One region of the Pseudomonas sp. DWP3-1-2 genome, then DNA from elsewhere that is predicted to be linked to it. Evidence: riboswitches for the same ligand, from Rfam matches in the RefSeq annotation. Region 1 holds a riboswitch; each other region holds the start of a gene.

Region 1 (2,256 bases):
TGCGTTGTCGAGCATGTGACGCAATAACGTGGTTTTGCCAGAGCCCAGAAAGCCGGTGACGATGGTGACGGGAAGTTTGGCCAGTGTTTTCATCAGGTGCCCTTTGGCAAAGCGGCGGGCAAACAGGACGAAAACCCGGCGACCAGGCGCAGGGTTCGATTCGCCACCGGATCACCCCGCCCGGTTGTAGTGAGAATTCGTCGGGCTTGTTTGCCCGAATCGAGGCAGGTCTCCTGGCTTGCGGCTGCGGATGGAGAGCCCATCAGCTGTTCATGACGCCTTCCCGCTCGTCGCAGTGGCTGTGCCGTGAACCTGACCGCTTACAGTTGCGGGGGCAGCCGCGGCATTGACCGCGTTCCCTTCTTAGCTGTGCCTGACCAGACTGCATGGCAACGGTTGCAGCGCACAGAACCTCGAATGCGCAAGGCTACGCAGTGACCCTCGGCAGGTCAATCACAAGCCGGCACATGGCGCTATCTGATTGACGCTCAACGTCGGCCCATGCTCTCCTGTACGCCTTGTTCGGGTGCCCTTCACAGGGTGAAACGGGAAACCGGTGCGTTCAGGCCTCATGGCTTGAGCAAGTCCGGCGCTGCCCCCGCAACGGTAAATGAGTGAAGAGCCAGATCCACTGTGCTGCTTAGGCATGGGAAGGTGACTCTTTGAGGTTGAGCAATCAGCCCCTCACAAGCCCGGAGACCGGCCCGACATGAAACACATGACAACCTGCGGTGGGCAGGCGCTGTTGAATCTCTTCTGACGTCCGTCAGCCGGGTTTCTTTGCGCGTGTCCCACCTTTTGCCGACATCCAAGAGGGACGCGCCATGTCGATCAGCACCGCCCGCCACGCCGCCAGCACCGTAACCACCCAGACCCAGCGCCTGACCGCCGCCATCAGCGCCGCCATTCTCGGCGCCTGCCTGGTCTATTTTGCGGGCTTTTCCCACATTGACGCCGTACACAATGCTGCCCATGACACGCGTCACAGCGCTGCCTTTCCTTGCCACTGAGAACCGATCATGTTCAAGAGAATTGCTCAAACGGCGGGTTTCACGGGCCTGCTGGCCGCGTTGCTGCTGACCCTGCTGCAAAGCATCTGGGTGGTGCCACTGATTCTGAAAGCCGAAACCTACGAGAATGCGCCCGTCGAACAGGTCCATGAACACGGCGAAAACACCCCCGCCAGCCATGTTCACAACGAAGAGGCGTGGTCGCCGCAAGATGGCTGGCAGCGCGTCGTATCCACCACCGGTGGCAACCTGGTGGTCGCCGTCGGTTTTGCACTGATGCTGGCAGGCCTATACACCCTGCGAGCGCCAGGGAGCACGGCACAAGGCGTGCTGTGGGGGTTGGCGGGCTTTGCCGTGTTTACCCTGGCGCCGACCCTCGGCCTGCCGCCGGAGTTACCGGGCACCGCGGCGGCAGACCTGACCCAACGGCAAGTCTGGTGGATCGGCACTGCCGCCTCCACCGCGGTAGCCCTGGCCTTGATGGTGTTCGGCAAGCATTGGCTGCTCAAGGTGCTGGGCGTGGCGATCCTGCTGGTGCCCCATGTCATCGGCGCGCCACAGCCGCCCGTCCACGAAAGCCTTGCGCCTGAGGCGCTGGAATCCCGATTCAAGATCGCGTCATTGTTGACCAACGCGCTGTTCTGGATAGCCATGGGCGTGATCAGCGCGTGGCTGTTCCGTCGCAACAATGCCGAACTTGATCACGCCTGATCAATTGCAACCGACGTTGGTGGCCGGCATCGGCTGCCAGCGTGGCTGCTCTGCGCGCACACTGTTTGAGTTGATCGAGCCTACTCTGGAGCGTCATGGATTGCAGCTGCAAGACCTCAGTGCCCTGGCGTCTATCGACATCAAGAGCAATGAACCTGGATTGCTTGAGCTGGCTCGCCAGTTGGGTCTGCCGCTGATATTTTTCAGTTCGGCGCAGTTGGCGCCTTTCGAATCGCAGTTGACTCACCGCTCGCCACTGGCCTTTCAGCACACCAAGTGCCACGGCGTGGCAGAGAGCGCGGCACTGGCTTTGGCCAGTCGCTCGGGTCCGGCAACCCTGTTGATACCCCGACTTAAAAGCCAGCAGGCAACATTTGCCTTGGCCAGCGCCCTGGCCCAGGGCCGATAATCGTCCCCTCACCCCGCTATAGATTCTGGAGTTTCCATGACCGTTTTTTTCATCGGCGCAGGCCCCGGCGACCCGGAGCTGATCACGGTCAAGGGCCAACGTCTGATCCGTAGCTGTCCGGTGATC
Region 2 (2,256 bases), on a different contig from region 1:
CATTTCCAGGTTGCAGAAACAAAACAGCGAAGACACCAGAATCACTGCCGTACAGAGCAATGTGGTGTGGTCCGGCAGATCAATGTAGTGGTAGATGAACAGCGCAGGAATAAATACGTAGGTCAGGTAGTCGATGACCAGATCAAGCACCGACCCGTCGAAACCCGGCAATACTGTCTGGACGTTGAATTTGCGCGCCAGGGAGCCATCGACTCCGTCCACCACCAGCGCCAGGCCCAGCCAGAGCAGGCAGGCCTTGGGCTGGTCTTCAAACAGCGCGATGGTTGCCATGAACGCTATGACCACGCCGGTAGCGGTGAAAGCATGTGCACCCCAGGCTTTGAGCCAGGCCGTGCGTTGAGTCGATATCACAGGGAGCATCTCCGAAAAATAAGGCAGGCTGGGCGTCGTCATGCCGATTTTTAATCGGCACCCTCAGTCAGCGTGCATGTATCGACCGACTGGCGGTCGATAAGGTTCACCGATCCGTCATCATACGGCCATCCTCGGGCCAGAAACTGGCCCGCGGTAAAACTTCCCCGGTCCGGTTGTAATCCATTACCATGCCGCCCGTCGGTTCCCAAACGGGATTAATAGGGAATCCATGATGGCCTATGGTCATTAACCGGAACTGCCCCCGCAACTGTAGATGCAGAGCCGCTCCTTTATGCCACTGGGTCCGCCCGGGAAGGTGGGAGCATGGCGATGACGCATCAGTCAGGAGACCTGCCGACTCAGGACTGCCCGAAAAAAGACCGCGCGCGAGCGTGCGATCCTGTTTTGTGCAGCCTGGCAATTGACCCACCGGCGGGGTGTCCGGGGAGGACTTTCGTCAGAACGGGTACATGACCGTTTGCTGCCGGACCGGCCATGGCTCGTCGCCAGCAACGGCGGCTGATGTTTCTCCTGCCCTCACACCGCCGTCCGGACACGTGTTCGAATGGAGATAGCGTTTCATGCCCTTGCCTCGCCTTGTCGTATTGCTTGCCAGTGCGGGATTTTCCGCGCTGACCCTGGCCGCCGGTCCGACGCACTATCCGTTGACTGTCGATAACTGCGGCGTGCCATTGACGTTCAATAAAGCGCCGGGCAAAGCCGTGACCATCGGTCAGGCTGGCACTGAAATCCTCTACTCCCTGGGGCTGGCCGATAGAGTGGTCGGCACGTCGCTGTGGTTCAACACGGTGCTGCCGCAGTTCAAGGACGTGAACGACCGTATCCTGCGCCTGGCCAACAACGAGCCCAGTTTTGAATCGGTGATCAGCAAACGTCCTGACCTTGTGCCGGTGCAGTTTGAATGGATGGTCGGCCCGCAAGGCGCTGTGGGCACCCGCGAGCAGTTCAGCGAACTGAATATCCCGACGTACATCATGCCTTCCGATTGCGAGGGCAAAGACAATCTGATCGGTGCCGATGGCACGCGGCTCAAGCCCTTTTCCGTCGACAGCCTCTTCAAGACCGTGACGCAGCTGGCGCAGATTTTTGACGTGCAAGACCGTGGCGATGAATTGACCGCACACTTGCGTGCTGGCCTCGCCAAGGCTCAGGCCAGTGTCAAGGCCAAGCAGTTGACGGACGCTTCGGCGCTGTTCTGGTTTTCCAGCGCAGACCTGAAGGTTGACCCGTTTGTGGCCGGCCGCAAGGGTGTTCCGGGGTTCATGATGGATACGCTGGGGCTGCGTAACGTGGTCGAGTCGGATGAAGAATGGCCCACCGTGGGCTGGGAAACCATCGCCAGGGCCAACCCCACGGTGATCGTGATCGCCCGCATGGATCGCCGTCGCTTCCCCGCTGATGACTTCCAGAAAAAACTCGACTTCCTGAAGACCGATCCTGTGACCCAAAACATGGACGCGGTGAAACACAATCGCATCGTGATCCTTGATGCCGACGCCATGCAGGCCTCGGTGCGCATGTTTGACGGCATCAACGAACTGGCCGACGCCATCGACCGGGTTGACCTGAGCCAATGAGAGCCGTGACCGGCGGCCAGGTCGTGCGCAGGGTATGTCTGCACGCGGCCTGGGTCATCCCTGTTTTGCTGGCCGCGATATTGGCGGGCATTGCCATCGGTGAAACGCCGGTCAGCCTGTCGTTGGTGTTTCAAGTGCTGGCCAATAAGTTGTGGGGGGCCGGTTTTGTGCTGGATCCCATTGATGAAGGCATTGTCTGGAACTACCGCCTGACCCGTGCGCTGGTGGCAGCGGCATGCGGCGCGGGCCTGGCGATTTCCGGGGTGGTGCTGCAATCGCTGCT
Region 3 (2,256 bases), on a different contig from region 1:
GGTGAGTTGGTTTCAGCCACCAGCACATCGCCATTGGGCAGCACGTAAAGCCAACGCGGGTGGTCCAGATGCTCAGCGAACGCGGCAACCTGAGTGCCTTTGGCGGCGACCGGTTTCGCGTCCTTTTCCCAGCCCACGGCGGGCGCTATGTTGACCGTCGGGATCAGCGTCTTGTTCGGCTCCGGCAGCCTGGGCGACGGTCCGGTGCCGTCGCTGACCTGCAGGGTCGATGACTCACCACAGGCCGCCAGGCCTCCCGCAACCAGTAGCAATAGCGCTAACTGAGGTTTGAGCTTGAACATATTCGATCTCCATAACGGGCAATGGTCCAGTAAGTGATAGAGAGGCCTGAGCTTTGAGGGTTCAACCGGTTGCTGAGTTGATTGACGCTCCCGCCTCAAGCCACTACCCTGCGCCCTTTGTTTCAGGTGCTCAAAATCCCCGGATTGATTGAGTGAAACAGGGAAACCGGTACGGACGCTCAAGGCGACCCATCCCGGTGCTGCCCCCGCAACGGTAGATGAGTGAAGCTGTGCCTGATGCCACTGTGTTCGACAGACATGGGAAGGCGCACAGTCGGGAATTTCCCGCTCATGAGCCCGGAGACCGGCCTGATCCATTCAACAGCATCACGGCGGGCGATGCTCTGGCTCTGGGCATGACGAAAGTCGTGCTGTCAGCCACTGGCTGTTGCCTGCCGTCTGCTTTCGCGTGCCCTCAAGCGGAGAGCTGAGATGAACGAATCCCCCGAACGCGACGAACGCCATCTGGCGCGCATGCTGCGCAAAAAAGCCGTGATGGACGAGCGCATCGCCAGCGCACCCAACGAATGCGGGCTGCTGCTGGTCCTGACCGGTAACGGCAAAGGCAAGAGCAGCTCCGCGTTCGGCATGCTGGCCCGGGCCATGGGGCACGGCATGCAGTGCGGCGTCGTGCAGTTCATCAAGGGCAGCAACAGCACCGGGGAGGAGTTCTTTTTCCGACGCTTTCCCGAGCAGGTTCGCTATCACGTGATGGGCGAGGGCTACACCTGGGAAACCCAGGATCGTCAGCGCGACATCGCCGCGGCCGAGGCCGCCTGGGAAGTTTCCCTGGAAATGCTCCGTGACCCGGCCATCGGCATGGTGGTCCTGGACGAATTGAACATCGCCCTCAAGCATGGCTATCTGGACATTGAGAGAGTGCTCGGCGACCTGCAAGCCCGCCCGCCCATGCAGCATGTGATCGTCACCGGGCGCGGTGCGAAGCCGGAAATGATCGACATGGCGGACACGGTTTCCGAAATCAGCGTCGTTAAACACGCGTTCCAGGCTGGCATTCGTGCGCAGAAAGGCATTGAGCTGTGAGCGAGCCGCGTCACTGTCCGGCCGTCTTGATTGCCGCTCCGGCTTCCGGCCAGGGCAAAACAACGGTCACCGCTGCGCTGGCCAGGTTGCACCGTAATCAAGGCCGCAAGGTTCGTGTGTTCAAGTGCGGGCCTGATTTTCTCGACCCGATGATCCTGGAGCGCGCCAGCGGTGCGCCGGTGTATCAGCTGGATTTGTGGATGGTCGGTGCCGAGGAAAGCCGTCGCCTGTTGTGGCAGGCGGCGGGCGAAGCCGATCTGATCCTGATCGAAGGCGTGATGGGCCTGTTTGACGGCACCCCCTCCAGCGCCGACCTGGCTCGTCATTTTGGCGTGCCGGTGCTGGGCGTCATCGACGGCACGGCCATGGCACAGACCTTCGGCGCGCTGGCGTTGGGGCTGGCGCGTTATCAGCCGGATTTGCCCTTCGCCGGCGTGTTGGCCAACCGGGTCGGCACCGTGCGCCATGCGCAACTGCTCGAAGGCAGCCTGACGGAAGGGCTGCGCTGGTACGGCGCGCTGTCCCGGGAAACCGGTATCGAGTTGCCGAGTCGTCACCTGGGGCTTGTGCAGGCCAGCGAACTCAACGATCTGGACGTGCGTCTGGATGCCGCCGCCGAGGCGCTGGCCAGCACGTGCGAAGTTGCACTGCCGCCTGCGGTGACCTTTGCCGCGCCGGATAGAGTGCCCGCCGAGCCCTTGCTGGAAGGCGTGACCATTGCCGTCGCCCACGACGAAGCCTTTGCGTTCACTTACGGGGCCAGTCTGGATCTGCTGCGGGCCATGGGCGCTGAATTGGTGTTTTTCTCACCGATCCGCGATGCAGCGCTGCCGGATGCCGATAGCCTGTACCTGCCCGGCGGCTACCCTGAGTTGCATCACCTGGCCCTGAGCCAGAACACGACCATGCT

What was found. A riboswitch is a leader RNA that binds a small molecule or an ion and turns the genes downstream of it on or off. The one in region 1 is predicted to bind cobalamin.
Region 2: it holds a riboswitch for cobalamin, as region 1 does, so the genes downstream of both, ACP7B0_RS13160 (ABC transporter substrate-binding protein) here and ACP7B0_RS02410 (CbtB domain-containing protein) in region 1, are expected to answer to the same signal.
Region 3: it holds a riboswitch for cobalamin, as region 1 does, so the genes downstream of both, cobO (cob(I)yrinic acid a,c-diamide adenosyltransferase) here and ACP7B0_RS02410 (CbtB domain-containing protein) in region 1, are expected to answer to the same signal.

The regions. Positions count from the first base shown of each region.
Region 1 is NZ_JAFCTZ010000001.1:497,361-499,616, reverse strand. It holds gene cobW (cobalamin biosynthesis protein CobW) at 1-93, opposite strand, end outside; cobalamin riboswitch at 207-429, opposite strand; cobalamin riboswitch at 508-722, shown strand; gene ACP7B0_RS02410 (CbtB domain-containing protein) at 825-1,010, shown strand; gene ACP7B0_RS02405 (CbtA family protein) at 1,020-1,721, shown strand; gene ACP7B0_RS02400 (cobalamin biosynthesis protein) at 1,699-2,130, shown strand; gene cobM (precorrin-4 C(11)-methyltransferase) at 2,167-2,256, shown strand, end outside.
Region 2 is NZ_JAFCTZ010000004.1:282,135-284,390, reverse strand. It holds gene pcsA (phosphatidylcholine synthase) at 1-372, opposite strand, end outside; cobalamin riboswitch at 558-748, shown strand; gene ACP7B0_RS13160 (ABC transporter substrate-binding protein) at 957-1,973, shown strand; gene ACP7B0_RS13155 (FecCD family ABC transporter permease) at 1,970-2,256, shown strand, end outside.
Region 3 is NZ_JAFCTZ010000002.1:571,283-573,538, forward strand. It holds gene ACP7B0_RS08475 (PQQ-dependent sugar dehydrogenase) at 1-302, opposite strand, end outside; cobalamin riboswitch at 410-629, shown strand; gene cobO (cob(I)yrinic acid a,c-diamide adenosyltransferase) at 735-1,346, shown strand; gene ACP7B0_RS08485 (cobyrinate a,c-diamide synthase) at 1,343-2,256, shown strand, end outside.